DNA from 3 places in the Actinoallomurus sp. NPDC050550 genome. Region 1 is predicted to be linked to each of the others. Evidence: riboswitches for the same ligand, from Rfam matches in the RefSeq annotation. Region 1 holds a riboswitch; each other region holds the start of a gene.

The links. A riboswitch is a leader RNA that binds a small molecule or an ion and turns the genes downstream of it on or off. The one in region 1 is predicted to bind cyclic di-AMP.
Region 2: linked by a shared signal. The riboswitch ahead of AB0I04_RS06375 (CHAP domain-containing protein) and the one ahead of AB0I04_RS43720 (CHAP domain-containing protein) in region 1 are both predicted to bind cyclic di-AMP.
Region 3: linked by a shared signal. The riboswitch ahead of AB0I04_RS06345 (NlpC/P60 family protein) and the one ahead of AB0I04_RS43720 (CHAP domain-containing protein) in region 1 are both predicted to bind cyclic di-AMP.

The regions. Positions count from the first base shown of each region.
Region 1 covers NZ_JBFAJC010000053.1:9,113-20,798, reverse strand. Annotated here, with positions in the region: gene AB0I04_RS43730 (SDR family oxidoreductase) at 1-577, shown strand, start outside; gene AB0I04_RS43725 (LuxR C-terminal-related transcriptional regulator) at 676-3,462, shown strand; cyclic di-AMP (ydaO/yuaA leader) riboswitch at 3,866-4,010, shown strand; gene AB0I04_RS43720 (CHAP domain-containing protein) at 4,203-4,751, shown strand; gene AB0I04_RS43715 (cellulase family glycosylhydrolase) at 5,105-6,886, shown strand; gene AB0I04_RS43710 (isochorismatase family cysteine hydrolase) at 6,938-7,567, opposite strand; partial or broken gene AB0I04_RS43705 (hypothetical protein) at 7,564-7,746, opposite strand; gene AB0I04_RS43700 (TetR/AcrR family transcriptional regulator) at 7,768-8,379, opposite strand; gene AB0I04_RS43695 (ester cyclase) at 8,535-9,107, shown strand; gene AB0I04_RS43690 (transporter substrate-binding domain-containing protein) at 9,322-10,134, shown strand; gene AB0I04_RS43685 (DeoR/GlpR family DNA-binding transcription regulator) at 10,162-10,983, opposite strand; gene AB0I04_RS43680 (substrate-binding domain-containing protein) at 11,249-11,686, shown strand, end outside.
Region 2 covers NZ_JBFAJC010000003.1:419,649-431,334, forward strand. Annotated here, with positions in the region: gene AB0I04_RS06365 (cysteine synthase family protein) at 1-205, opposite strand, end outside; gene AB0I04_RS06370 (hypothetical protein) at 819-1,103, opposite strand; cyclic di-AMP (ydaO/yuaA leader) riboswitch at 1,579-1,723, shown strand; gene AB0I04_RS06375 (CHAP domain-containing protein) at 1,723-2,733, shown strand; gene AB0I04_RS06380 (hypothetical protein) at 3,002-3,937, shown strand; gene AB0I04_RS06385 (hypothetical protein) at 4,096-4,815, shown strand; gene AB0I04_RS06390 (multicopper oxidase family protein) at 4,915-6,399, opposite strand; gene AB0I04_RS06395 (DUF305 domain-containing protein) at 6,643-7,245, opposite strand; gene AB0I04_RS06400 (DUF6153 family protein) at 7,317-7,733, opposite strand; gene AB0I04_RS06405 (DUF805 domain-containing protein) at 8,052-8,414, shown strand; gene AB0I04_RS06410 (MarR family transcriptional regulator) at 8,622-9,146, opposite strand; gene icmF (fused isobutyryl-CoA mutase/GTPase IcmF) at 9,320-11,686, shown strand, end outside.
Region 3 covers NZ_JBFAJC010000003.1:411,548-418,368, reverse strand. Annotated here, with positions in the region: gene AB0I04_RS06360 (MFS transporter) at 1-872, shown strand, start outside; gene AB0I04_RS06355 (BlaI/MecI/CopY family transcriptional regulator) at 1,065-1,442, shown strand; gene AB0I04_RS06350 (M56 family metallopeptidase) at 1,538-2,371, shown strand; cyclic di-AMP (ydaO/yuaA leader) riboswitch at 2,609-2,746, shown strand; gene AB0I04_RS06345 (NlpC/P60 family protein) at 2,753-3,778, shown strand; gene AB0I04_RS06340 (TetR/AcrR family transcriptional regulator) at 4,129-4,737, opposite strand; gene AB0I04_RS06335 (class I SAM-dependent methyltransferase) at 4,926-5,534, shown strand; gene AB0I04_RS06330 (DUF2218 domain-containing protein) at 5,576-6,319, shown strand; gene AB0I04_RS06325 (alpha/beta hydrolase) at 6,340-6,821, shown strand, end outside.

The DNA.
Region 1 (11,686 bases):
GCCGGATGAACTCGGGGCCTTCATCGACGCGGCCGCGGAGGCGCTGGACGGTCTCGACGGGCTCGTGACCAACGCGGGGGACGCTTTCGGCGGCGGGCTGATGGACTCGACGCCCGAGGAGTGGACGAGGACCTTCGAGCTGAACGTCGGACACTCGGCGCACGCGATCCGGGCCTGCGTGCCGCACATGCGGGCGCGTGGGCGGGGCGACGTGGTCATCGTGTCGTCGATCTCCGGATGGAAGCCGAGCCGCAACACCCAGTACGGGGCGGCCAAGGCGGCGGAGATCTACATGGCGAGCACGCTGGCCCGGGAGCTGGCCACGGACCGGATCCGGGTGAACACGGTCAGTCCGGGTTCGATGCTGATCCCCGGTGGCGGGTGGGACGAGTTCCGGCAGCGTGAACCCGAGCGCTACGAACGCTTCCTGGGCGAGTTCCCCGGCGGGGCGCTGCCGAGCGGCGAGGACGTGGCGGAGGTGGTGGCGTTCCTGCTCTCGGACCACGCCAGGGCCGTCAACGGCGCGAACATCCCGGTGGACGCCGCCCAGAACGCCCCGGCGGCGAGCGGCTACTGACCTCCCTGTCCGCGACGGCGGCCCGCCCCCGCCCGGGTCTCGGTCCTTTAAGGCCCAGTTGTTGACTCCTGTCGTGACCGCGAAGCACGCTGGCTTTCATGGCGATTGTGCCGTCGCGCGTGGAGGCGGCCGTCGACGGGAAGGTGATGCGGGGCCGCGAACACGTGTGGTGCGCCGTCACGAGCCTTCTCGGCACCGGCCGGTCCGGCGTTCTCCTCGTCGATGGGGAGGCGGGGACGGGGAAGAGTCTCCTGCTCGCGGTCACGGCGCGGGCGGCGGCGGAGCGCGGGTACTCCACGCTGGTCGGGGAGGGGCGGGAGTTCGGGCCGCCGACGTGCTTCGAGCCGTTGCTCTCCGCGCTCGGCGGCTGCGACGGTGAAGGGCCGGTCCGGTGGGCGCACGAGCGGCCGTGGATCGTCGAGAGGCTCGGGTCCGCGTTGGCGGAACGCGCCGGCGCCGGTCCGGTCATGGTGGGCCTCGACGACCTGCAATGGGCGGATCCGGCGGCGCTGAGGGCGATTCAGACCCTCTCGCGGCGGCTCGCCGCCGTTCGCGTGGTGTGGCTGCTGACCCGCCGAACGACGGACCACGCGACGGACGCCGGTCGCCTGTTCGATCGGCTCGAGCGGGACGGCGCCGTCCGGTTCACGATCGGCCCGCTCGACGCCGCCGCCGTGCGGCAGGTCGCGACGGACGTGCTGGGAGGCGTTCCCGACGCGGACGTTCTGCGCCTCGCCGGCGAGGCGGGCGGCGATCCCGCGTTGCTCACCGAACTGCTGTCCGGGCTGCTGGCCGAGGGGGCCGTCCGGATCGTCGACGGGCACGCCCGGCTCGTGGCCGTACGGCTCCCCGGCCGGGTCGAGGACGACGTCAGGCGACGTCTCGACACCATCGGCCCGGCGACACGTCAGCTGCTGAGCGTCGGCGCGATCATCGGACGGTCGTTCGCTCCGGAGGACGTGGCCGAGCTGCTGGGGACCACGCCGGCCGCCCTCCTGCCGTGGATCGACGAGGCGTTCTCCCGGGGGCTCCTCGTCGCCGGACCGGACGAACTCTGCTTCCGGAACGACCTGGTGTGGCGGGTCACCGCCCTCACCGTGCCCGCGCCGGTGCGGCGGGCGCTGCACCGGCAGATCGGGGACCTCCTGCTCGGACGGGGCAGGACGGCCGCGCTCCCCGCCGCCTCCCACCTCATCCGGGGCATCCGGGCGGGCGACGCCCGGGCGCTCACCGCACTCGACCGGGCGGTCGCCGAGGTGATCCCCGCCTCCCCGCGAGCGGCGGCGGCCCTCGCCACGCATGCCCTCCGGCTGACCGACCCCCGGGAGCCCGCCTGGCCCGCCCGGGCGCTGACGGCGATTCACGTCCTCACCGCGGTGGGCCGGCTCGAAGAGGCCGCGGAACTCGTGGATTCGCTGTTCACCCGGCCGTTGCCGCACGCCTCGTACCTCCGGCTGCACTGTCTGCGCGCCGAGCTCCTGTATCTCCGAGGGCGGGCGGCCGAGGCCGCGGCCGAGGCGACCGCCGTCCTCGGCCGGCAGGGCGTCCCCCGCGAACTCCGGGACGACGCCGAACTGGTCCTGCTCGACGCGCTGGCAGGGGCGGGCGACGACGCGGGCGCGCGCGCCCACGCGGATCGGATCGTGTCCGCCGCGGCCGGGCACGGCGACGTGCTGATCACCGGGGCGCTGATCCGGCTGGCCCTGTCCGACTGGGGTGCGGGGCGGCTGACCGACGGACTGGGGCTCGCCCGTGAGGCCGTACGCCGGGCGAGGTCCGCGGAGGCGCGCCGCCTTCACCCCCGGATGATCCTGGCGATGCTGCTGACCGACGTCCGCCGGCTGGACGAGGCCCGCGCGGTGATGGGGACCGCGGGGGAGGACGCCGAAACGACCGGGAACCTGGCCTGGGCGGCGGCGCCCGGCGTCATTCGCGCCCGCCTCGACCTGGCCGCGGGCCGGTTCCACGAGGCCGTCGCCGAGGCCGAGGCCGCCCTGGCGAGCACGCGCGACCTGGGGCCGCATCTGCTGACGTCGTCCGCGCTGGCGGTGCTGGTCGCGGCGACGCTGCGGGCCGGCGATCTGAGCGCGGCGTGGCGGTACGCCGAGGCGGAGCGGCCCGCGCTGTCCCAGTACGGATCGCCGCGCGCGGAGGCCGGGTTCCATCTCGTGCGGGCGCAGGTCGCCGCCGCCCGTGCCGGGCCCGCGTCGGCGGAGGAGGCCGTCGTACGGCTCTGTGACGAGGCCACGGCGAACTCCTGGACCTTGGTCGGCGAGCCGACCGCGGCGCCATGGCTCGTACGGACGGCGCTCGCCCTCGGCGACCGGGCCCACGCCGAGAGGGTGGTCTCGGCGATGGACCGGCTGGCCGCCGACCACCCGGTCTTCGACAGTGTCGGTGTCACCGCGACGCACGCGCGCGGCCTGTTCGACCGTGATCGGGCCGCCCTGCGACGCGCCGCCGAAGAATACGCCGACCCGTGGGCCCGCGCCTCGGCGGCGGAGGATCTGGGAAGCCTGCTCGCGGCGGACGGCCCCGGGACACGCGGGGAGGCCATCGCCGGCCTGGACGCCGCGCTGGCGGCCTATTCGGCACTCGGCGCGATCCGCGACGCCGCTCGGGTCCGCCGCCGGCTCAGGCGGTTGGGCATCCGGCGCCGGCACTGGAGCCGGGCCGACCGGCCGGTCTCCGGCTGGGCCAGCCTCACCGACACCGAACGCCGTGTCGCCGAGCTCGTCGCCCAGGGCCTGACCAACCGCGAGGTCGCCGACCAGCTGTTCATGAGCGCGCACACGGTCGCCTTCCACCTGCGTCACATCTTCCGGAAGCTGGACGTGACCTCCCGGGTCCAGCTGACCCGGCTCGCGGTGGAGGTCGGCGACTGATCCCCGGCGCCCCTCGGATGGTACGTGGCCTCTGACGTCACATCTGCATCATCGTGACAATTGGCATTTCTGGCCCCACAATGCCATATAGAAAGCACCATGCTCATCTGTGGGGCTGCATTACGTTGATCTCGGTAGTTAAGTGACCCAGATCACATAAATGCCTAGTGTCGTCTGCGTGTTTTGTCCTGCTATGTTCCTATAACTCTTGCGGCGCTCGTATGCGTCGCCCGCATATCCGCTGGTGATGGCCGGTACGTCGACCCGGGCGAGGACGCGTTTTAAAACGCGTGTCCGGGGCGAGTTCGGCCGAGCCGGTTCATATCCAAAATCGCACGATCCCCCAAACGCCGCCATCGCAATGGCGGCCATTCCCCAACCCTCTTTTGACGCCGCCCGTCCTGCGGGCGACCCGCTGAATCCGCGCCCCCGCGGAACCGGGGACCCACCAGAAGTCCCGGGGTGAATCGGCACGCCCCCTCGTGCCGTAGGGCAGCTTCCACGCCCGAACCCGTCAGCTAACCCGGTAAGCGGCATGGAAGCCAAGGAGTTCCCCCGTGCCCTGTGTCCCCCGACCCGAGAAAACGCCATCCGCATTCCGCTTCATTCCCGCCTTCGCCGGCGTCGCAACGGCCGGTGCCGCCGCGATCATTCTGACCTCGGCCGGACCGGCCGAGGCATCCTCCGCCGCTTCTCTTCCTGACCATGCCGCGGTCCCGTTCCCCCCGGCAGGCCGGCCCGTGCAGTGGCCCATCCCCGGCAGGGGACTGGACGCCAGGCCCAAGGACGAGCCCAAGGTGGTGCAGAAGGTGCCCACCGCCGCCGACGCGCTGAAGCTGGCCCTCTCCCAGGTCGGCACCACGGAGACCGCCGCCGGGGGCACCAAGTACAACCAGTGGTTCATGTCCTCGCCGTTCGCCAAGAGAGGCGTCCAGCGAGACGGCGGGGCGATCAGCGACTATGCCGACGCGAGCTGGTGCGACATGTTCATCACCTGGGTCGGCTCTCAGGCGGGCGTCAAGGGAATCGGCGGTGACGCCTTCACCCCGGAGCACGCCCGCTGGTTCGAGCAGCAGGGCCGCTGGGGAAGCGTTCCCAAACCAGGCGCGGTGGTGTTCTTCTCCTGGAGCGGCGGAGGCATCGACGGCATCGACCACGTCGGCCTGGTCATCAAGGACAACCACAACGGCACCATCCAGACCGTCGAGGGCAACACCGACAACGCCGTGCGGATCCGTACCCGCAGCACCGGCCAGGTCGTCGGCTACGGCTATCCCCAGTACGGCTGACACTGACTTTCCTCCCCCCCCGCGTCGACGTCGGGCCCTCTGAGGGCCCGGCGTCGACGCACGCTGCCATCGTCCCGGCGGCTCGGTGATGTCGTCCGGTCTCGATGAGGCCTCCGGTCCGCACGCGCTCGCTCGCCGGGCGTGAGCCGTCCGGAGGCGCCGGTGGCCGCGGCACGCGCGGCTGAAAGTTTCAGCCGCGTTCCCGGTCCTGTCCCAGGTCGGCGTGCGTGCGTGCGCCCGGAGGACGGGGCGCTCTTGCGATGCGATCGGGGGCGGGTGATCGTTGCCAGCGCCCGCAAACGCCGGAGCAGGACCGCGTGCCGCTTCGCCGCCTTTCGCCAGGGAGAACGCCCATGCCGATCCACCGGAGCCCGTGGTGCAGAGCCGTGCTGGCCGCGGTCGCGGTACTGCTCGCCGTATTGGGGCTCGCCACGGTCCAGACCGCCGCCCATGCCGCCGTGTCGTGTTCGGCCACGTACGCCAAGAGCTGGGACAACGGCAGCGCGTTCGGTGCCGACATCACGGTGACCAACACCGGTGACCCGCTCACCGGGTGGACGCTGAGCTTCGACTTTCCCGGCAACCAGGTGATCACCCAGATGTGGGGCGGCGTGCCGTCTCCGGCGGTGCCCACGCCGGCGGGTGCGGCCATCACCGTCACCCCGGCCTCGTACAACGCCGCCCAGGGCACCGGGGCGACCTGGACCGTCGGCTTCAACGGCACCTACACCGGCGCCGACAACGCTCCGAGCGTGTCGTGCGCCGGCCCCGGTTCCGGAGGAACGCAGCAGGCCCTGGTGGTCTCCCCGACGAGCGTGAGCGTGCCCGAGGGCGGGACCGCCGGCTACACGGTCCGCCTGAACGCCCAGCCATCCGGCGACGTGACGGTCACCAGCACCGCGGGCACCGGTGACGGCGACATCACGGTGGTGAGCGGCGCGACCCTGACCTTCACCACGTCCAACTGGAACACCCCGCAGACCGTGAAACTCGGTGCCGCCGAGGACCCCGACAGCACCAACGGCACCCGGCCGATCACCGTGGCGTCCAGCGGCCTGACGTCGGTCACGGTCAACGCCACCGAGGCCGACAACGACGGCGGCGGCACCGGGGGACCGGCACCCGCGCTGCACGTCTCCGGGAACCACCTCCTCACCTCGACCGGCGCCACGTACCGTCTGCTGGGCGTCAACCGGTCCAGCGGCGAGTTCGCGTGCGTGCAGGGCAAGGGCATGTGGGACAGCGGTCCGGTGGACCAGGCATCGGTCGACGCGATGAAGGCCTGGAACATCCACGCCGTCCGGATCCCGCTGAACGAGGAGTGCTGGAACGGCACCGACGGCACGCCCAACGGCGCCACGTACCAGCAGAACGTCAAGGACTACGTGAACCTGCTGGTCGCCAACGGCATCACGCCGACCGTCGAGATGCACTGGAATCACGGCCAGTACAGCGGTCAGGGCGCGGGCTGCTCGGACACCGCCGCGACCTGCCAGAAGCCGATGCCCGACGCGCAGTACGCGCCGACGTTCTGGACCGGCGTCGCGAACGCCTTCAAGGCGAACAACGCGGTCGTCTTCGACCTGTTCAACGAGCCCTACCCGGACGCCGCCGCGAACTGGGACGCGACCGCCGCCTGGACCTGCTGGCGGGACGGCGGCACCTGCACCGGCATCGGCTACCAGGTGGCCGGCATGCAGTCCCTGGTCAACACGGTGCGCGCCACCGGCGCGACCAACGTGATCATGCTCGGAGGCGTCGCCTGGTCCAATGACCTGAGCCAGTGGCTGACCTACAAGCCGACGGACTCGACCGGCAACCTGATGGCCGCATGGCACACCTACAACTTCAACACCTGCTCCAACACCTCCTGCTGGGACAGCCAGGTCGCCCCCGTCGCCGCGAAGGTGCCGGTGCAGGCCGGTGAGATCGGCCAGAACTCCTGCGCCCACGACTACATCGACCAGGTGATGGCGTGGGCGGACGCGCACGGCATCGGGTACACCGCCTGGACCTGGAACGCGTGGGGCTGCAGCCAGGGCAACGTGCTCATCAACGACTACAGCGGCACCCCCACCAGCACGTACGGAGAGGGTTTCAAGGCACACCTGCTCACCCAGAACCCGCTCTCCTAGCCCGGCCTCTCAGCAGGGCGAGCGAGACGTGCTTCGGGGGCTTGAGAGGTGTCAGGCCCGGGCTCCCTCGAACGCGGCGACGACCTCGTCCGTGGTGGAGATGGCGTGGGCGTAGGTGGGGCCGTTCAGCTCGTGCGCGGCGTGCATCATCTCGGGGAGGAACGCCGCAGTGGCGTCACGCACCAGCGTCACGTGGTAGCCGAGTTCCATGGCGTAGCGGCCGGTGGACTCGATGCAGGTGTTGGCCAGCAGGCCGACGAGAACGACGTGGGTGATGCCGTGCTGCTTGAGCTGGAAGTCGAGGTCGGTGTTGGCGAAGCCGCTCTGGGCCCAGTGCTCCTTGATGACGACGTCGGTGTCGGTGGGCTGGAAGTCGGGATGGAACTCGCCGCCCCATGTGCCGAACGCGAAGGTGTGGCTCTGTCGGACGCGCTGCTGGGTGGGGTTGGGGTGGTCCCAGCCCTCGTAGTCGCCCTCCCGCCACCGGCGGTGGGGGACGAAGAAGATGTGGACACTGTTCTCGCGTCCGGCGGCGACGACGGTGCGCAGATTGTCCAGCAGCCCGACCTCAAGGGCGACATGGCTCACCGCGGGCCAGATCTTGCCGCCCTCGGAGAGGAAGTCGTTGTACGGGTCGACCAGCAGGATCGCCGTGCGTGTGGGGTCGTAGGTGTCGGTCATCGCCGTCCTCGGTTTCCATCACACCCGCTCTCAGGATAGGACACCGGTGCGCAGCCTTCCCCGGATTCGTACGGGGGCGGCCAGAGCCCGTTGCAGCACCTCACCGGCCGGTCCGGCCTTGTGATCTGAGCGGGCATATAGCCGTCGGCCGCATACACGAGCAGGCCGAGCGGCGTCTTGTCACCTCCCCATGAGCGGTGTCAGCGGAGGGCGGCGAGCGCCGTGCTACAGAGGACGTCCTCGGCCCGGTCCCAGGTCCAGCCGTTCTCGACCACGAGGGTGCGCCAGCCGGTGGGTCCGAACCAGTGCCAGAGCAGGTCGGCTGTCTCCTTCACCGAGTAGGTAGGGGGCGGAGGCAGCGTGTGCAGATGGCGGGCGGCCGTGTGCAGCGCGTCGCGGTAGTCCGCGGTGGCGCGCTCCCACAGGGCCTCGCCGTCCTCGTGGACGGGCAGTGCCTTGCGGATCGCCTCGTGCACGGTGAACTGACCCTCGTTGCCCATCCGCGTGCCATGAGCCAACGCTCGCAGCACCGACTCCGGTGTCCGCTCCTCGAGCAGTGCCTGCATCGCCTGCTCGTAACCGGAGGCGCTCACTCCCTGGTCGACGATGCGGTTCAGGATGTCGCTCTTGCTCCCGACGCTCGCGAACACGGTCTTCGATGCAACACCCGCCGCCGCGGCGATGTCGGCGACGGTCACCCGCCCGTAGCCGCGCTCGGCGAACAGCTCCGTGGCCTGACGCAGGATCAGCTCGCGTGTCCGTGCGGCGGACTGTTCGCGCAGCGGGGAGACGTAGGAGCGCTTGGCCGGCATGATCGCATTCTATCGCGATGAATTCATTAGGTGTGCTATAACCTCAATTATGGTCGGCCGCATCCGGACGCGGCCGACCATGCCGCCGGCCCCGCGGGCCGGCCCACGTCTTCACCGCGACCGCGCAGCCGACGAGGGGCAGCCACACCATGGGAATGGACTCCACAGAACTCGCCTACGGACTCTTCCGGGTCCTCGAAGCAGGTGATCCAGCACTGGCCGCCGATGTGGTCCACGAGGACTTCCACAACCGCGAGGCAGCCGTGGCACCCCCGGCCTGCGCTCTGCCCGGCCCGGCCGGGGTCCTCGCCTCGGGCGCGTGGATGCGCTCCGCCTTCAGCGACCTGCGCTTTCCGGTCCTCGGAATCGCCCGCAACGACGACCAGATCTGGGTGCGGCTGCGCATGCGGGGCCGCCACACGGGTCCCTTCGTCCGCTACCGCGACGGCGCACTCGACCAGGCCATACCCCCGACCGGGCGTGACATCGATTTCGAGCAGATCCATGTGCTCGGCCTCCGCGACGGCAAGGTGGTGAGCCATGAAGCTATACCCGACGACATCACCATGCTCGGCCAGCTCGGCGTCTTCCCCCCGGCCCCGCCCACGGCACTCCGCATGATCGCCTGGCGTGTGACCGGACGGGCTGTCCGCGCCGCCACCCGGGCGATCACAGAGGCCGCCGAGGCGGCCGCACTGCTGCACGACAATCCGGGCGTAGGACACTGAGTCGACCGCGCCATGTCCATCGGTCGTAGCAATTGATCTTGGTTTGAGGCTTCGTCGCCGTCCGGGGCGATGCCGGTAGCGGCGACCATGCGGCGGGCGATGGCCCTCTGAGGAGTCACCCATTCCGTGTGATGATGATCTGCCCGGCCGCCTGCCCGGCACGACGCCGGTGCGCGACTCGGCCCCGTCCCCACCTCGGAAGCAGGAGTGATCCTTGCGGCGTACCACCACACTCTCCGCCCTGGCCCTCGCTCTCCTCACCGCCGTCGGCGGTGCCGTCTTCACCACCGCGCAGGCCGGCTCCGCCGCGCCGTACGGCGCCCGCACCCTGCTGGACGGGGTGCCCCGGCGCGGTGTGCTGCGGGTGTGCACCACAGGCGACTACCGGCCGTTCAGCTACTTGGATCCGAAGACGAGCACGTATACCGGCATCGACATCGACATGGCGAAGAACCTGGCGAGCAGCCTGGGGGTGAAGGTCGCCTTCGTGCCCACCACGTGGGCGAAGATCGTCGACGACCTCACCGCGCGCAAGTGCGACATGAGCATGGGCGGCGTCTCCGTGACCCTGCCGAGGGCCCAGAAGGCGTACTTCAGCGCGCCCTACCTCACCGATGGCAAGGCCGCGATCGCCCGTTGCGCCGACAAGGACAAGTACCAGACCCTGGAGGGCATCGACCGGCCCGGGGTCCGGGTGATCGTCAACCCGGGCGGCACCAACGAGAAGTTCGTCACGGCGAACATCAAGAAGGCCACGATCATCACCCACGCCGACAACAACACCATTTTCGACGAGATCGTGGCCGGGCGGGCCGACGTCATGATCACGGACGCGAGCGAGACGAAGTACGAGGCGAAGCTCCATCCCGAGCTGTGCGCCCTCAACCCCGACAAGCCCTTCACCTTCGCCGAGAAGGCCTACCTGTTGCCACGGGGCGACGAGGAGTTCAAGCAGTACGTCGACCAGTGGGTACACCTCACGACCAATGACGGTACCTACGCGCACTTCGCCGCCGCCTGGCAGTGACGCTCGGCGCGTGCCTCGCCCTGGGGCCTACCAGGGCGGGGGCGTGCCGGAGCCGGCGATGTGCAGGGGGACGCCGCGGGCGCGCAGTGTGGCCAGCTCGTCCTGGGGGGTTTCGGAGTCGACGACGACCAGGTCGAAGGCGGTCAGCGGGGCGAGCTGGTGCAGCCCGTTCTTGGCGAACTTGCTGTGGTCGACCAGCAGGACGCGACGGTCGGCGGAGTCCATCAGCGCCCGCTTCACCGCCACCGTCTCCTGTGACTGGTGGTAGCAGTGGCCGTTGGTGATCGCCGTCGTCGACATGAACAGGACGTCGGCGTGCAGTGACCGGATGGCCTCGGTGGTGCGCAGGCCGAGGAAGGCGTCGTAGGCCGGGTAGTACGCGCCGCCGAGGCCGATGAGGTCGATGCCCGGCTTGTCCGCCAGCAGGTTCACCGCGGCCAGGAAGTTCGTGATCACCGTGAGCGGTCCCCGCGCCGGCAGCAACTCGGCGATGGCCAGGCCGGTGGTGCTCTCGTCGATCATGACCGACGCGCCGGGGAAGACGAGGTCGACCGTCGCCTGGGCGAGCTGCCGTTTGGCGTCGGCCATCGCCTGCAGGCGATGCCGCACGTCGCCGTGGTAGATCGCGGACGGCTGTGCGGTGGCGCCGCCGCGGATCTTGCGCAACCAGCCCTCGCTCTGCAGCGCGTCCAGGTCGCGGTGGATGGTCATGACGCTCACGTCGTACGTCTCGGCGAGGCTCTTGACGTGCACGAACCCTTCGTCCGCGACGCGCCTGCGGATCTTCTCCCGCCGGTCCCGCGCGCCCTCGGCGTCGCTCGCGGCCGGTGCCGTCGCATCCTCTGCCACCTGCGCTCCTCGACCCCCGATGTGATGTCGATGTGAACGTAACACAGGCCTGACCGCCGGCGCGAGCATGCAAAACACGACACCAACGGCACTATCGACACTGACGGGCGCCTTCGTTTCACGCTGCTTAACGCGATTCGGCGTTAAAATCTCTCAGATACTTGACATGGTTCGGGCGTCGGGTGTTTCGTTCGTCACCTGAACAGGCGGTTCGCGCGGGCCGCCATGCCTCCTGGCTCCCGAACTCTCGGAGGAGAACGTGACAATGTTCCGCACCAGAACGGTCGCAGCGGCCACGGCCGCCCTCACCCTGCTCACCGCCGCCACGGCCTGCGCGAAGAACTCCGGCGGAGCCGGAGCCGGCGGCTCCGGCGACGCGAAGAACGCCAAGGTCGCCTTCCTCATGCCGGACATCGCCTCGACCCGGTACGAGCTGTACGACGCGCCGCTGTTCAAGGCCAAGATGAAGCAGCTGTGCCCGGGATGCACGGTGCTGTACCAGAACGCCGGCGCCGACGCTTCCAAGCAGCAACAGCAGGCCAGCTCGGTGCTGGCCCAGGGCGTGAAGGCCATCGTCATCGACCCGGTGGACTCCACGGCGGCGGCCTCGATCGTGCGGACCGCGCAGGCGCAGAAGGTCGCGGTGATCGCCTACGACCGGCCGATTCCGGCCATCAAGGCCGACTACTACGTGTCGTTCGAC
Region 2 (11,686 bases), on a different contig from region 1:
CGCCGGTGGCGAGCAGTCCCGTCCGCTCGGCTTGTTCGATGATGTACCAGGCCGGCCGATCCTTCAGGCTGCCCGCCGGATTCGCGCTTTCCAGTTTGACGATGAGTTGGGCCTCATTATGGGTCGTCAGATTGCGAAGACGTACAACGGGAGTGGATCCGATGACGTCCAGGAGTTCTGGGACACACGTGTGCCTTGTCTGCATGGGTGATGCTCCTGACCAGTGTGCGGCGTGACCGTTGGCCTTCCGCGCCGGTACGGCGTCCGGCGCACGCCACTGATCAGGATCGAAAAACGCACAGCACGGCCAGGGCGGTCGCCCTCGTCAGGCGTGCCTCCAGGTGACTTGCGGGTGATGGTGTCGGTGGTGACCGCTCCCGTCCGCTCTCCTCAGCGCTCACCCACCCGATCATCGGCAGGATGTGGGAGATGGCTGGAGCGAACTGGGACAAAATAGTCGCTATTGTCCGGCTGTCCAGGGTCGAGCCCATTGGGAGTTCGTCGTGGCATCTATCCCCGCCGTTGCCGCAGTCGGCGTGCTCGAACTCGGCGGCAATCGAATGAAGGGAATAAGTGACGGCAGAACCAAGGTGAGAGTCGCCGTGAAAATGCCCTACAGGGACACATGCGCACCCGTACGCCATGAACGCGAATAGTGACAGGAAGCCCCGCGCCAGCATGGCGGTGCGGTCCCGACCTAATACGGTGATTCTGGCGAACTCCACCACGTTGACAACCCTAGGTGGGAGATTGCTATGCCCGCCTAAGGTGAAGGTGGAGACTCATTAATGGTTTGGTGGATCGGAGGGTGATTCTGCTCAGCTCAGATCCAAGTACCAGCTCATGTGCTCGCCGAACGTGCGCAGAACGACTTCGTGTTCGCCGATGAAAGACGGACGGCAGGGTAGTGGGCCGATGACGGTCAGATGCCAGCGTTCCGCCTCGGCTCGATGTCCCGGGATGAAGCGGTACCTTCCCAGATCGGGATGCCGCCAGCACCCGACGACGGCTTCGACCCGCCAGACGAGGCCATCCTCACCTTCGATCCGCGTCGGGTATCCGCCGCCCTCCGTATGTTCGAAGGTCACCGTTACGCGCCGCACGGCACCCCGGTTCCGGCGAGTGGTCGTTCGCGTCCAGAGGTGGGCCGTACGGCGGACCGGTGCGGGTGCCGTGTCGGGCTGATGGTCTGAATGGCCGAACCGGCTGTCCGCTGAACGGGGCGTCGCGGTGGAAGTGGCATTTCGCTACAGAGGTGATCGATGGTATCTCCTACAAGGGTTAGTGAGCATAGCCGGGTGAAGCAACCCGACTCGCGGCCCTGCGGTGTCGTGATGGCGTCATCGGCGGGCCCGAGTCGGCCCCATGGCGGGCGTGTCCTCCACCGTGTATCAGGATCATCGGGTGGGTGCCACCTGGGAAATCGATCATCGTCGCGGTATGTGTCCAACCTGGGCGTGACCGGTGAGATGGGACGCTTCCGTCCGTGGTGCGTCTCAGGGGGACTTGCCGCGTTCGCGGCATTGCTACTACATTGCGTCGGAGTTGGGCTGCGATCTACCTTCTACCCGGAAGGTACGGCCTGACCCGCCTAATCCCGCACTGCTGCCGCGGCGCGGGAGCCGGGGACCCATGCGTTCTCTGGGGTGAATCCGCGTGTGCGGTAGGGCTTCTCCTGGCCCGAACCCGTCAGCTAACCCGGTCGGCGGCGTAGGGAGAGAGATGGATCCGGTAGGGCAGAAGCTGCTGCAGATCGCCAAGAGCCAGCTGGGGTACGCGGAGAAGAGCGGCGGTTACACCAAGTACGGAGACTGGTACGGCACGCACGTCGACAAGGGGTCCTTTTACAGGACGGCTCCCTGGTGTGACATGTTCTTGGCCTGGGCCGCCGACAAGGCCGGTGTCGAGGACTGGGCGGGGCAGTTCGCCTCCACCCCTGAGCACGCGCTGTGGTTCCAGAAGCATCACGCGTGGGGGCACAAGCCCGAACCGGGGGCGATCGTCTTCTTTTCCTTCTCCGGGAACAAGAGCATCGGCGGCATCGAGCACGTCGGCATCGTCGAGAAGGTCGACGGCCACACGCTGCACACGATCGAGGCCAACCACAACGATCAGCTGCTGCGCGTCACCCGCGACATCGGCCAGGTCGTCGGGTTCGGCTACCCGGCGAAGGTGAAGGTCAAGGGCAGGCCAATCCCGGGCACCGAGCAGAGGGTAGAGAAGACCGAGCAGAAGTACGTGCCCAGGCACTCGGCTCCACCGCCGTCCGTCACGTCCCTCGTCACCGATTCAGACCCGGCGACGAACATCGCCCGCACCTCCCAGTCCACCCCCGACCAGCCGTCCCCGCTCATCGAGCAAGGGGCCGCGCTGACCGGGCTCTTGGCCGTTGTGGTGTTCGGCACGGTTGCGCTGGCCATCGCCAAGTCCAAGGTGCCGGTGCCGTCGTCCGGCGTGCAGCTTCGTAAGCGGGGGCGGCACCACCGCACTCCGGTGGAACTGCCGGCCGATGTCACGGTGGCTCACCTTGACGAGGCCGATGCGAGCACCGCCCTTATGCCCGCGCTGACGGCGGCGGCAGCGGCACATGCCGAGGACCGGGAGTTCTGGGGGAGGATCGCTGAGCTCGAAGAGGACGCCGAGCTCGACTTCTGGGACTCGTTGCACTCGGTCGTGGCCGATACGCGACCGATGGCGGCCTCGTCGAGGTCGGGGACGTCACGCGGCCGTTGAATGCCTCCAGCCATCTTCACCGTAGGGCATTCCTCCGGGCGGCCACCGGATGACGACCTCCTCAGCCGATGGAATTCGAGCGGTGCGAGCCCTCGACGGCCTGGTCTCCGTGCGGACTCTTGAGGACTACCGTCGTGTTGGGCGTCTCGTCCGTCGAGAGCTCGAAGACGCCGAGCGGTGGCGACGCGAACTTCTCAGCCGGTCTGTCGGCACATCGGACCGTGTCCACGTCGCTGCGAGACGGTTGCTCTGCGTCTGGAACGCCTACGTGCTGCAAACGATCGGCGAGCACCTGCTCGACGCGGTGCGGCCGTACGACGACGGCGAGGTCCAAGGGGAGGCGGCGACTCGGATCCTCGCATCGTTCGGGCAGGTCGAGCGCTGGCTGTTCCAGGCGCGTCGAATAGCGCTCGATCCGACGTATCGGATCGAGAACCATGTTGATCTGCCTGCGGAACCACCGCCATGGCATGAGGGCGGGACCACCGCTCCGCTCCTGACGGCCACCGTGATGGCCACGCGGGCGATCCACGCGCGGGGTATGGTCGCCCTGGCCGACGACGACGCACACGCATCGCACGGCCGATCTGAAGATCTCCTAGAGTTCCGGCGGATGCTCGCGCGCGCCATGGACGCGATCGCGTATGCGGAGCGATCGTCCTCCGGCGGCGATGGGATGACCTTGCTGACGCCGCCGGACATCCACCTGCGTTACGCGGTCCGGACGCTGTACGTCTTCGGTCAGCTCCTCGCGATGCCGCAGCTCCTCGACCGCCGGGACACGACGAGGGCGGTCTCACTGGTCGCCCATGTGCCGGCGGAGGTCGACCCCTGGTGTCTGACGGATCCCCACCAGCGCGACGACCTGCGGGCGCTTCCGCCGGCACGCGTCATGCTCGAGAGGATGTGGGCGACCGACACCTGCCCGATGGCGACGGCCCGTATCCAGGCCCAGATCGATGCCGCGTTGCGGACGGGGGCGATCGCCTTCGCCGTCGACCGGACCGGGGAACGCCTGGGCAGTTTCCACCGCTGTCCGTGGCCTGCCGTCTATGAGGTGCGGCATCGGGTGACCATCGGCGGTATCCGTCTGTGGCCGTTGCAGCACTTCACCTACGACGTCACGGGTCCCGGCGAAACGCCGCTGTTCGCACGCCGCATCGTCGTGTCGGTCTTCACGTCGGCGGATGCGCGGATCGGCTGATCAGCCGACGAGCGAAGTCGATGACTGCGAAGGCGGGGTTGCGCCGTCTTAACTCCTACAAGTCGTAGTGAATGCTGAGGAGGACAGGAATGCCGGGTCGGCCGACCGCATGGGTTCGACTGCTGGCAGCCCGTCGTGGCGAGGTGTCCGCAGATCCCTTGGAGGACCGCAGGCAGAGGAGCCGCATCTCATGCCAACAACTGCGCGAAACCGGACGATCGTGGTGCGACGGTCTCGGTGTCGTCGCCGAACGGCAGGCGTCGCTCAAGTCGGCTGAACGGTGGGCATCGCTCTGGAACGCCTGCGGACTTCAGACCCTGGCGGAGCACATGCTGGACGCGGACTACGCCGCTCACCCGCAGACGGCCGGTTTCGTATCCGTGGCAACGGCAGAGCAGGTCTCGGTGTTCTACGACGAGGTCGAATCGTGGATATCCCGAGCAGGAGGAGAGGCCTCCGAAGCCGGCGGTCAGGCCGAGCGGGCTTGTTTCCCCACCCCGTTTCCGCGCTGGGTCAAGATCGATCCCTGCCCGCGTGCCCACCTGGTCGCGATGGTCGCTGCGGGGAAGGACGTAGCCCGACGTGCCGTCGGCGTACTGGCCGATGGTGTCTGCGGTCCAAGGCCGAGTGTGGAGCATGTCGGCCATCTCCGGCGCATGCTGGCCGAGTCGTCCGCGACGATCTATTTCGCCGACGAGATGCTGGCCGACGGCCCTGGACGGGCGCATCGAGCTGCTACCGCCCATCACTTGCGGCGTGCCATCGAGACCCTCTACGAATTCGGACAGTTGGCGGTCATGCCTCACCTCCTCGACCGCGACGTAGACGCATCACCACCAGGGGCGACGCCTGAGCGTCCGTTGCGCTCCACCACGTGACAATGACCCGCCAGGGCGAATGACGTGGTCGGCGCGGTGTCCCGCCGGGCCAGGGCGCCTTCGACCGCCGCCACCGGCGGCGGTCGAAGGCCCGGCCGGTCAGGCGCGGTAGCCGAGCACGGTCATCATTCCCGCCTCCAGGTGGTAGGCGTTGTGACAGTGGCTCATCCATCGGCCTGGATTGTCGGCATCGAAGTCACACGTCACCGTCTGGTTCGGTAGCACGATGACGGTGTCCTTGCGGGGGCCGTTGCCGTTGATCTGGAAGGTGTGGCCGTGAATGTGCATCGGATGCCACATCGTCGTCCGGTTCCGGAAGGTGACGCGGACACGCTGGCCGGACCGGACAGGAAGCGGCCGTCCCGGGTCGTAGGGGCGGCCGTTGATCCCCCAGTTGTAGTGCGTCATCGAGCCGGTGAGGTCGAGTCGGTGCTCGACGTCCGGCTTTTTGGGCGCCAGCCGTACCTGATCAGCCGGTCGCAGATCCGCGTACCCGAGGATCTTCCCAGCCAACTGCCGGAGCCGGGCGGACGCCGACGGCGGGTCTCCCGAACCGGTGCGGATCAGTGCCCTTGCGGTGGATCCTTTTCCCTCGGCGAACGCGGTCAGGGGAAAGACTCCATCGTTCAGAGTGACGACGACGTCGTAGCGTTCGCCCATTCCGATCAGGAGGGCGTCGGTGTCCATGGGAACCACGGGGAAGCCGTCGGTATGGGTGACGCGCATGCGGTGCCCGCCGAGGGCGACCCGGAAGGCGGTGTCGCTCCCGGCGTTGATGAGGCGGATCCGTACCCGGTGGCGAGGTCGGGTGCGGAACGTCACGGGCGCCGCGGCGACCCGTCCGTTGATCAGGTAATGCGGGTATTTCACATCCCCCGCGTCGCCGCCGAGCAGGTCGCTGTTGGCGCCCATCAGCATCGGCCCCATGTCCATGCCGTCCATCCCGCTCATGCCGCCCATGCCCTTGCGGAGCATCGCGAGCACCTGATCAGGAGTGTTCCCCGCGCCGTCGATCCAGTCGTCGAGGACGACGGTCCACTCGTCGTCGTAGGCGCCCGGTTCGGAGGGGTCTTCGACGATCAGCGGTGCGTACAGCCCGCGGTCCAGTTGGACGCCGGTGTGCGGGTGGAACCAGTACGTGCCGGGGTTCTCGGCGACGAACCGGTAGCTGAACGTCTGCCCGGGCTTGACGGCGCTTTGCGTGAGGTCGGGAGAGCCGTCCATGTCGTTGCGCAGCGCGAGTCCGTGCCAGTGGACGGTGGTGTCCGCTGGGAGGTGGTTGACGAGCCGAGCCTCGATGACGTCTCCGGCGCGGACCCGGATCTCCCGGCCGGGCAGCACGCCGTCGTAGGTCCAGGTCGTGACCGTAGGCCCACCGAGGTCGATGCGGCTCGAGATGCTGTTCAAGGTGAAGGTGCGGGTCCGGCCGGTGGTACGGCGAGCGGCTTCGGCCGCCGTGACCCGCGCGTCGGTGGGCTGGACCCACCGCGGTTCGGTGGGGGAGGAGCCGCAGGCTGCCAGCAACCCCATTCCGGAAGCGGCCAGGCCGGTGCGCAGGAACGCGCGGCGATCTATTGGGGGCATGAAAGACACCTCGTCGGTGAAGTCCCGTCCTTTGCCGGAGGGAACGTCAGGGGATAGGTCGAGATAGGGCCGTAGGCACGGGTGCAGGGCCGGATGGTGCGGTCCGTTCGAAACCGCGATCATCGGGTCTGCTGGGTTTACTCGGCGGTGGCTCGCCTGCCGGTTGACGGCGCGGTGGGCAGGTCGCCGAGATGTCGCTCGGGGAGGGGCCGCCGATGCTGGTAGGCCGCCCCTCCCGACGGGTCACATGTTCTTGAGCAGGTTCCGCATCGTGGTGATCTCGGCGCTCTGGGAACTGATGATGGAGTTCGCCAGGGCCTTGGCGTCGGCGTTAGAGCCCTGTGCCTGCTCGGTCTTGGCCATGGTGATGGCACCCTGGTGATGCTTGATCATCATCTGCAGGAACGCCTTGTCGAAGGCCTTGCCGGTGAGCGTGCCGAGCTTCTTCATGTCCTGTTCGGACATCATTCCCTCGCCCATGTGCATTCCGCCCGGTGAGGGCGTCGACTCGCCCCAGGACTTGAGCCAGCCGGTCATTTTGTCGATCTCCGGCTGCTGGGCGTTCTCAATCCGGGTGGCCAGCTTCTTGACCTCGGGTGAGGATGCCCTCGTGGCGGCCTGTTCGGCCATGATGATCGCCTGCTGGTGGTGCGGGATCATCATCTGCGCGAACATCACGTCCTGGGCGTTGTGGCCGGCCGTTTCCGGAGCCGAGCTCATGCTCATGGCCGGACCCATGGAATGACCACTCATCGAGTGACCGGTGTCCTTGTTGTCACTCCCGCCGCACGCGGCGAGCGTGAGAGCGGCGACCGGGACGACGATGAGGGAGAAAGCGCGTTTCATCGATCTTTGACCTTCCGTACTCGGGTGTGCTGAATCAGGCGTAGCGGGTCATCGGCGGACCCGGACGCCTGTCACAGCCGGAGTACGGAGAGTTGGAAGACCGATGGTGGAGGCGGTGCGCGGCCTTGGTGATCGTGTCCCCGGCCGGCCGAGCCGGTCGTTGCGGCAGGCCGCCTGCTGCGACCGACGAAGGCGGCGGAGAGGATCAGCAGTGCGGCCATGACCAGGAGGGCCAGGCATACCTGGCCGCCTGGGTGCTCGTGGCCAGGAGAGTGGTGCGCCGGTGGCACGGTCATGTGGTGCCCGGTCTCGGCGCTCGTGTGATTCATGCCGGGCATCGCGACGGCGACTGCGGTCGGGTGCGTTTCGACCGGGCTGGCCGTGGCCTGCAGCCCGTGCATCGCGAACAGGCCGAGCATCGTCAACGCCATGAGCAGCAGGCGGCCCGGCGACCTCGCCGCCTCGCGCGACGCCCGCTGCTCGTTCATGCTCACGACCATACCGGAGGTGTCTCGTCCGCTGATTCCGTCCTGCCGCATGGCCGGTGTTCGTGATTCCGGCGCGGTAAATGTCGGCCACCAAAGATGCGATGAAATCGCGGCCGATCCGAGCCTCATCTGTGATCGAGGCGGCGAGGAAGGCTGCCGACCTCGGTCGTCGATCATTATCGCCAGGCCATCGTCGGCGGATTGGCTCCAATGCGCTCCGGCCGGACTCTTGCCGACGAAGCTCCTTGACCTTACATTTAATGCGCAGGTCTTCGGGGGGACAAAAGGCTTGCGGCGGCGAAACCGGTGGGAGGGTACATGAGCTGGTATCTTGCCGTACTCAGGAATTATGCAGGTTTCGTTGGGCGAGCACGCCGTACGGAATACTGGATGTTCGTCCTCTTCAACGTCATCATCACCGTGGTGCTTGATTTGATCGGCATGGCGGTGAAGCTGGTCAGCATCCTCGGCTTCGTTTACGGACTCGCGGTGCTCATCCCGTCGATCGCGGTGGGTGTCCGCCGGCTGCACGACACCGGGCGGTCCGGATGGTGGTTGCTGATCGGCATCATCCCCATCATCGGGACCATCATCCTCATCGTCTTCATGGCGACCCCCGGCGACCGCGGAGACAACACCTACGGTCCAGACCCGAAGCTGGAGCCGCAGCCGACGGCCTGATTCGTGCGCGCCATGAACCGGCGGGTGCGGGTCGATCTCCTGGGCGCGAGCTCGACAGATTCGGTCCGCATGCCGCACGGTCATCGAGCCATGGCCGCATGGTGATCGGAGCCGGCGGCCGAGTTGGCGCCGGCGGCCGCCCGCACCTGCGGGCTCGTGGACGGATTCCCTCTGAGCCGCGGCCGACCGGAGAGATCGCCCGTCACGTCACCTCCGCTCAGGGCGACCGTCGGCGTCCGGGGAGAGGTCGCCGGCCGCGATGCGCAGGGCCACGAGGCGTTCGGTGATCTCGGCGGCCTCTCCCTGCGTCAGGCCGGGCAGGCCGAAGGCGGACTCGTTCAGTGCGGCCGTCGCCTCGCGCGCCATCGCACTCCCTTCCTCGGTGATCTTGGCCAGCACGACGCGCCGGTCGTCGGGGGAGGGGCACCGTTCGACGAGCCCGCGCTGTTCGAGTCGGCTGATCACGTTGGTGACCGACGCGGGGTGGACCATGAGGCGCCGGCCCATCTTGCCCATCGGCAGGCTGCCTGTGCGGGCCAGGGCCAGGAGTTGCAGCGCCTCGTAGGCGGCGAAGGTCAGGGCGTACGGCTTAAGCGTCTCCTCGATCCGGCTGAGCAGGAGCTGCTGCACGCGCATGATCGAGGTCACGGCGGCCATGTGATCCGCGTGTTCCGGCCAGCGCCGGGTCCACTGCCGGTGGGCTTCCGCGATGGGATCGAATGGCTGGGGCACCGGCTCACCGTATGAGAGATCGGTGACGGACGCGACGGCCGGCCGCTTCGCTGCCCGGCGCCTTGACCGATTCCAGGCGACATCCTACTTTGACTTCAAAATATTGGACGTCCAAGTAACTGGACCGCATGCTCGGGTGTCCGGCGCTGCGGCATCCGATTCTCGGGGAGGGCATGGTGACCGGATCCACCAACGAGGATCTGCATCGGCCGGTGCATCCGGTGCGGTTCGTGACGGCGGCGGCGTTGTTCGACGGCCACGACGCCGCGATCAACATCATGCGGCGCATCCTGCAGTCGCAGGGTGCCGAGGTGATCCACCTGGGGCACAACCGGTCGGTGCAGGAGGTCGTCGACGCCGTCGTGGAAGAGGACGCGGCGGGAGTGGCGGTCAGCTCGTACCAGGGCGGTCACGTCGAGTACTTCGAGTACCTGGCCCAGGCGCTGAGGCAGGCGGGCCGGGGACACGTGCGGGTCTACGGCGGTGGCGGTGGCGTTATCGTCGCCGAGGAGATCGCCCGGCTGGCGGACGCCGGGGTGCGCATCTTCTCGCCCGAAGACGGCCAGCGTCTGGGCCTGCCGGGAATGATCAATGAGCTGGTCCGCGACTGCGACGTGGACCTGGCCGCCGACCCGTCCCCGGCCGAGGCCGTTCTGGCCGGAGAGCGTCGCGCGCTGGCGCGCGCCATCACCTGCCTCCAGGACGGCAGGCTCCCGGCGACGGACCGGGAGGCGCTGGCGGCCGCCGCCGGCTCCCGCCGCGTACCCGTCCTGGGCATCACCGGCACGGGCGGCTCGGGCAAGTCCTCCCTCACCGACGAGCTGGTACGCCGGCTGCGCACCGACCAGCAGGACAAGCTCCGGGTCGCGGTGCTGGCGGTCGACCCGACCCGCCGCCGTGGCGGCGGCGCGCTCCTGGGCGACCGGATCCGGATGAACTGCCTCGACGGTGACCATGTCTTCTTCCGTTCGCTGGCCACACGCGGTGCCCGCGAGCTGCCGGAGAACATCGAAGCGGTGATCGACGCCTGCAAGGCCGCCGGATACGACCTGGTGATCCTTGAGACGCCGGGGATCGGGCAGGGGGACGCGGCGATCGTCCCGTTCGTCGACGTGTCGCTGTACGTGATGACACCCGAGTTCGGCGCGGCCTCGCAGCTCGAGAAGATCGATATGCTGGACTTCGCCGACGTCGTGGCGATCAACAAGTTCGAGCGGCGCGGTGCCGCCGACGCCCTGCGCGACGTGTCCCGGCAGCTGATCCGGAACCGGGAGGCCTTCGGCGCGCGCCCGGAGGACATGCCGGTCTTCGGGACCAGCGCCGCCACGTTCAACGACGACGGCGTGACCGCCCTCTACCGGCAGCTGACCGGTCTGCTCGCCGAGCACGGCCTCGTCCTGCAGCCCGGGGTGCTACCGCCCGTGGAGGGCCGTACCTCGACCGGTGCCGCCCAGATCGTCCCGCCGGCCCGCGTACGCTACCTCGCCGAGATCGCTGAGACCGTACGCGCGTACCACGCCGAGACCGCCCGTCAGTGCGCCGCCGTCCGGCGCGTACAGCGCTTGAGCGAGGTCGCCGCGGAGCTCACCGGCGAACCCGCCGCCGCCGTGACCGAACTCCTCGATCGAGCGTGCCGTGACGTCGCCCCCGCCGACGCCGAGCTCATCGAGACCTGGCCGGCCGTCGTCGAGGCGTACTCCGGAGAGGAGCAGGTCGTACGGATCCGGGACCGGGAACTGCGCACGCGACTGACGCGCGAGTCCCTGTCCGGCAACCGCATCCCGCGGGTCGCGCTGCCGCGCTACACCGACCATGGGGAACTGCTGCGGTTCCTGCGCGAGGAGAACCTGCCCGGGCGGTTCCCGTTCACGGCGGGGGTGTTCCCGTTCAAGCGGGAGGGCGAGGACCCGGCGCGGATGTTCGCCGGAGAGGGGGATGCCTTCCGGACGAACCGGCGGTTCAAGCTGCTGTCGGCCGACAGCGAGGCGACCCGGCTGTCGACGGCGTTCGACTCGGTCACCCTGTACGGGCGGGACCCGGGGCAGAGCCCGGACGTGTACGGCAAGATCGGCACCTCGGGGGTGTCGATCGCGACGCTGGAGGACATGAAGGCCCTCTACGACGGATTCGATCTGGCCGCCCCGACGACCTCGGTGTCCATGACGATCAATGGACCGGCTCCGACGATCCTGGCGTTCTTCCTCAATACCGCGATCGACCAGGCACTGGACGCCTTCCGGAGCGAACACGGCCGCGAGCCGGCCGAGCAGGAGACGGCCGACATCCGGGCCCGTACTCTCGCGACGGTGCGGGGCACCGTGCAGGCCGACATCCTCAAGGAGGACCAGGGGCAGAACACCTGCATCTTCTCGACCGAGTTCAGCCTGCGGATGATGGCCGACATCCAGGAATGGTTCATCGCCCACCAGGTCCGGAACTTCTACTCGGTGTCCATCTCCGGCTACCACATCGCCGAGGCCGGCGCGAACCCCATCAGCCAGCTCGCCTTCACCCTCGCCAACGGGTTCACCTACGTGGAG
Region 3 (6,821 bases), on a different contig from region 1:
TCGTCGCAGAGTTGCTCGCCAAGGACCGGCTCCAGGAAGCCAACGCGATCACCACACTCAGCCTGCGGATCTGCCTGGTGGGCGGACCGACCGCAGCGGTAGCCCTGTACACCGCCGCCGGCCAGAGCCTGAGCCTGACGGCCTCGGCCGCCCTGTGGATGGTGTCCGCACTACTCGCCACCACCATCCCGAGACACCACGCCGCGCCCACGGAGAAGGCCGGCGCCAACGCGCTGACCGAGTTCCGCCAAGGGCTGGCCGAAGCGCGCCGTCACCGGTGGTTTCTCGCCGGTCTCACCGCACTCGCCTGCTGGCTCGCCCTCGGTGAAGCGGCCAAGTACGTGATGCTGCCCGTCGTCAGCCGGCAACGGTTCGACTCCACGACGCTCATCGGCCTTGCCCTCGGCGCCTACGCCGCCGGCGCGATCGCGGGCGCCGTCTTGATGAGCCGATGGAGACCACGACGCGTCGGCATCCCAGCCATGATCATGCTCGGCGGCTACGGGCTCGTCCCGATCTCTCTCGCCTACGCGTCACACAGCTGGATCATCGTGGCCGCCTGCGCCATCGGCGGGATAGGGATCGAGGTCTTCAACATTCCGTGGTTCACCGCGATCCAACGTGAAGTACCGGCCTGTCTGCAGGCCCGGATCTCCTCGCTGGACTTTCTCGTCTCCTACGGATTGAGCCCAGTGGGTTTCGCCCTCATCCCGATCATGGTCCACGCGGTGGGAGCGCAGACCGTACTCACAGGCTCCGGACTACTAGTGATCTGCAGTGCCCTGCTGGCACTCCTCGTCCCCGGGATGACCGAGTTCAGCGACCCACGCAACAGGGAAAGGCAGCAGGAGCCGGCCGGCGTCACCGGATAGCAACGCTCGGGTCTCCATGTACCGGCCCGAGAGAGCCGGTACATAGAGCTCGGGGCACGCGCAGCCGGTTGGTTCGGGAGCACCGAGTGCTGCGCAGCGCTCTCGCCGAGTGAGGCGGAGGCGTCCTAATGTGGAGGAAGCCCGAGTGATCGATAGGTCACAATGGTGCGGGCCGCGGAGGGAGACGGACAGGTGGCGATCGCAGGGCCGCTCGAACGAGCGATCATGGAGGCACTGTGGGACGCCCAGAACCCTCTGCTCATCCGTGAGCTGATGGAGAAGGTCAACGCCGGATCGGCCAAGCGCTCGGCGTACACGACGGTGCAGACCGTCGCCGACCGGCTCGTCCAGAAGGGCTTCCTCTCCCGGACGGCGGACCGCAACGCGTGGCGGTACGCCCCGACGCGCAGCCGTGAGGATCACGTCGCGCAGGTGATGGCCGAGGCACTGGCCGAGACCACCGACCGCGGCCCGGTCCTGGCCCGATTCGCCGAGACCATCGACCCCCGGGACGCACACCGGCTGCTGGTCGAGCTCGCGCAGCGTTCGGCTCCTACGGAATCACGGTGAGCCCGCTCGTCGAGCTCGGCGCGATCACCGTCGCCCTCGGCATCGGTGCCGGGCCGTTGCTGGCCCGGAGCGCCTGGTGCCAGCGGATTCCCCGGGTGGGCGCGCTGGCGTGGTTGGGAGCCCTGGCGGGCACCATCGCCGGCCTGCTCGGGGTGGTCGTGTTGGTTTCGACCGGCCGTCATGGCCTGGTGCACCGGGCCGCGGAATGGGCGGCCGACTGCTGGCACCATCACGACGGATCCGGCGGACCGGCCTCGTACGCCTTCAACCTGGCGCTCCTCGTCAGCGCGGTCGCGGGCACATGCGTGGCCGTCGCCAGGTATCGACGCACGGTGGCCCATCGCCGTCGCCATCAGGAGGCGCTGCAGTTCGTCGTCCGGCTTTCCGGGGACATCGAAGACGTCTGCGTCCTCGATCACCCGGTACCGGTCGCCTACTGCGTACCCTCGCGCAAGCGCCCGATCGTCGTCAGCAGCGGTGCTCTCGATCGGCTGGACGACACGCAGCTTCAGGCTGTCTTGGCGCATGAACGGGCGCATCTGCGCTACCGCCACCATCTGTTCCTCACGGTCGTCGACGCGCTGGCGGCTGCGCTGTTCTGGCTGCCGACCTTTCGGGGCGCCCGCCGTTGCCTGCCCATCCTGCTGGAGATGAGCGCCGACGACGTCGCCGCCCGGCGGTGCGGCCGCCGCACGGTCGCCGTCGCGCTCCGGAAACTGGCGATCGCCCCGAGCCCGATCGGTGGACTGGCCGCCCACAGCGCCGGCAGGTCAGAGCTCGATCAACGGCTCGCCCGGCTCGAGACGCCGACCGCGATCGCCGACGACGATCGTATTCGGCGTCTGACGTGGGTCACGGCGATGACTTCGGTGGTCCTTCCCGGGATGATCTCTGCCGGCTGGCTCGCTGCGATGCCGTTCTTCTGCTGACGGAACCTCCCCGTCGCCAGGGTGATCCCGCATGCGACGTCGAGCGTCATGGACACGACGGCGGCCGCGTGCCGACGCTCGACGCACGAGCGAAGAGGAGCACGCTCCTTGCGACGGTACCGGCCGTCCGACGTGCCGCTTGTCGAAGAACTCCGGCGAATCGTTCATCGGGTGGCAGACGACCGCGACGATCTCCTACACTGCGTAGGAGTCGGCCGCCCCCTGCTTCACACGAGGCACGGCCGACCGCTGAATCCCTTGAGGGAACCGGGGACCCGAATATCCCGGGGCGAATCCGGGGCGTGTGAACGTCCGGTAGGGCTACTCCGGCCCGAGCCCGACAGCTAACCCGGTAAGCGGCGAAGGAGAGGAGTTTCTCACGTGGCGTTCTTCTACCCTGCCACCAACGCGTACGCCGTGGATCGCCTGCGGCGGCGTCATTCGCTCCGGCTGTGCGCGGCGCTCTCGGTCACGGCCGCCGTGACCCTCACCGCGCTCCCGGCCGAGGCCGCTCCCAAACCGTCGGCCGCGGCGGCCAAGAAGGAGCTGGAGAAGCTCAATGGCCAGGTCGACAAGATCGTTGATCAGTACAACAAGGCCAAGACCGAGCTGGATGCCGCGAAGAAGAGGCTCACTGCGCTCAATGGCCAGGTGAAGAGCGAGCGCAACGTCTACGAGAAGCTGCGTGGACGGGTCGCGCAGATCGCCGCCGACGCCTACAAGAACGGCGCTCTCGACTCGCGCACCGCCACCTTGCTCGCGTCCAGGAACCCCGACGCAGCGTTGAACCAGATGTCGGTCTTCATGCAGCTGTCGAACAATCGCGGACAGGAGCTGTCGGCGTTTCTGGCCTCTACTCAGCGCATCCGCCGCGAACAGGCCGAGGCGCAATCCGCGTACCAGACCGTCTCGCAGAAGGCCGCCGCGCTGAAGAACCGCAAGGCCACCGTCGAGAAGGCCATCGCCAAGCAGAAGAGCCTGCTGCGCAAGGCCGGTGAAGCCACGGCCGCGCCCGGCTCGGGAGCCGGTGGCACCTACAACGGACCGGCCTCAGGACCGGCGCGTCAGGCGGTGCAGTACGCCTACGCCCAGCTCGGCAAGCCCTACATCTGGGGCGGCACGGGCCCGAAGGGATATGACTGCTCCGGGCTGACGATGATGTCCTGGCGCGCCGCCGGCGTGAATCTCCCCCGGGTGGTCCCCGACCAGTACTCGGCCACCCGCCATGTCTCCAAGGCCGACCTTCAGGCCGGTGACCTGGTCTACTTCGACAGCATGGGCCACGAGGGCATCTATGTCGGCGGCGGCAAGTTCATCCACGCCCCGCGGACGGGCGAGGTCATCAGGCTGGACAGCATGTCGAACCCGTACTGGGTCTCCCACTACGACGGCGCCAGCCGCCCGTAGCGGATCTCACGTGGCAGTACTGCGAGCTGCTGGATCGCATCGGAAGACACCGCGCCGGCGGAGTCGGCTCGGCATCCTCCCGGCTCTGGTGACCGCCTGGACGTTCGCCATCGTCGGGCTCGACTGGGGTGGTGCGGTCATCGGTGTGATGATCTTTGTCTGTACTGTTCTCCCCGGCATGAAGAGGCCGCGCTGAGCCTTTGATCGTGTGGGGGCGGCGGTCCCTCAGGCCGCCCCCCGCACCGAACCAGGGCGCCGCGTCGCGGCGTACCTCTCCGGACTGGACGGCGTCGGCGATCAGATCCCGGGCCATCTGGTGGAGGTGCCGCTCTTCGTCGGCGACCCGCTCATCATGATGCTCCGCCCTTGGCCGTACCGTTGGTCACGCCGTTCGGGCGCAGCCCGGTCAGGGTGGTTCGGACGAGGCGGTCGATCGCTGCCGGATCGTGCAGGCTTCTGACCGCCGCCAAGGCGTGTAGGCAGTAGAGGGTCAGTTCATCGGCCGGGACGTCCTGGCGCACGGCTCCGGCAGCGGCCGCGTCTGCCACCAGTTCCTCGAGGAACTCGCGCAGATGCTGGTGAGCTGCGGCGACGTGCTCGCCGCTGTGCAGCATGCCGGCGAGGTCGCCGTCATGCCGCCCCTTGCCCGAGATCGCCTCCGCGTAGGCCGTCAGCACCGCCTCCAACCGCCGCGCGGCGCCCTCAGTCCGGTCTCGGATATGGCGCAACTGCTGGAGATGTTCGTCGATCTGACGGTCGTGCCAGGCGCGCAGGATGGACTCGACGTCGGGGAAGTACTTGTAGAGCGTCGCCCGCCCGATACCGGTGTCCTTGGCGATCTGCGACATCGTCACACCGGCCAGTCCGCGCTCGGCGACCAGGACCGCGGTGGCGTCCAAGACGGCGTCGCGTACGGCGTCACGATGCGCGGCGATCGTCTCGCTCCAGATCCTCGGCATGCCGCAATGATACGCATTGCAGCGATCAGAGACACTTGTATCGTTCACGACATAATGTATTGTAAAATCATCACCAGGTGAGCGCCCCTTCCCGTGGGCCGGCCTCGTCGTGTTCTGCCTGTAAGTCGCCGCAGCGGTGCGCGGACTTGGTCCTCGGTCACCGCGACGCCTGACCGAAGAGAGCCCCTATGACAGATCCGTCCGCACTGCACGCCCACAGCCGGTCAGTCGACCCCTACGCCGGGCGTCCGCCATGGGACATCGGAGCGCCCCAGCCGGCAATGCTCACCCTCGCCAACAACGGGGCACTTCGCGGGCGTGTCCTCGACGTCGGCTGCGGGACCGGGGAACACACGCTGATGGCCGCCGCATCCGGCCTGGACGCCACCGGCGTCGATCTGGCCGTCGGCGCCCTTCGTGCGGCCGAGCGAAAAGCGCACCAGCGGGGCGTTCGAGCCCGGTTCGTGCACTATGACGCGCTACGGGTTGCAGAGTTCGGCGAAATCTTCGACACCGTCCTGGACTCGCTGTTCCTGCACGCCTTCAACGCCGCAGACCGTGCGATCTACGTGAACGGCCTGCGTGCGGTGCTGCGGCCGGGCGGCCGGTTGTTCGTCCTCTGCTACAGCGACCGGCATACCGGCGAACCGGACGTGCCGCACAAGCTGTCCCGAAACAACCTCGAATCCTGCTTCACCGACGGATGGGCCCTGGAGTCGGTCAAGCCCACCGTGTGCTCCTCCAACGTTCACGCCGACGGCATCGCCGCCTGGCTGGCCACCTGCACCCGCACGTGAGCGCCCCACCACCGCCCCGACTTCTCACCCAAGGACCCTGCATGCTGACCTCGGAAATCGCGCTTCAGATCGACCGGCCGAGCCGCTACCTCGTGCAGTTGTGCCGGCACGCGGCCGCCATGGGAGAGACCCGCGGCGGCCATCGTCCCCGCCCGCACGCCACCGGCGCGGCACTGGCCCGCGGCGACCTGCGTGTCCACGCCGAACACTCCGATACCCATGGCGTCATCACCATCGCCCCGTGGGGCCAGGTCACCCTTGACGCCACCGACGACACCCTCACCCTGCGGGTGGACGCCACCGACCAGGACGCTCTACAGCGCATCCAGGACATCGTCACCCGCGACCTGGAACGGTTCGGTCGACGCGACCAGATAGCCCTGACCTGGCCACCGCCCACAACCTCGAGCGGAGAAATCACGACCGCGAACGGCGCCGGGGAGTCGTCTGCCGGCCCGGCGACCGCGGCGCGCCACAGCCGCCGCAACACGATCCTGCTCACCGCGCTGATCGTGGTCGCCGTCGCCGTCCACCTCGGGCTAGGGGGAACGGTCCTGGCCAACTCACGCTGGACCAGCCTGTCCATCGACGTCGTCCTGGCCATCGTCGCGGGGAAGATCCTCCTGGTCATACTCGGCCGACACGCCTTCCGCCGCAGGCATATCCCTCACCCCGGCGCGCACCTCCGCATCCGCAGGCCAGGCCATGGGCCGAACCGGGACACTCTCGCAAGCCACGCGGCCCCCGAGGAAGACCACCACCTGCCAGCCGCTGATCGTCACTGACCCGACCTAGCGAGTGACACATGACCATCGTTGACGTACCAGGCGCGAAGCTTCACTACGACATCCGCGGCAGCGGCCCGCTGCTCCTCTTGATCCCGGGAGCCAACGGCGACGCCCGCCCCTTCACCGCGCTCGCCGAGCATCTGGCGCCCTACTTCACCGTGGCCACCTACGACCGGCGCGGATTCTCCCGCAGCGCCCTCGACGGCCCGCAGGACTACTCGCACCGCCTTGACACCGATGCCCACGACGCCCAGCTCCTGATCGAACACACCGGACACCGAACCGCGACGGTCCTCGGTACCAGTTCCGGTGCGATCGTCGCCCTGCACCTGCTGACCCGGCACCCCGCAACGGTCACCCACGTCGTCGCGTACGAGCCGCCCGCGGTTCGGCTCTTGCATGACAGGCAGCGCTGGATCGACTTCTTCCACCAGGTCTACGACCTGTACCGCCGCTCAGGCATCGCGCCGGCAATGACGCTGTTCCGCGAACGCACCTT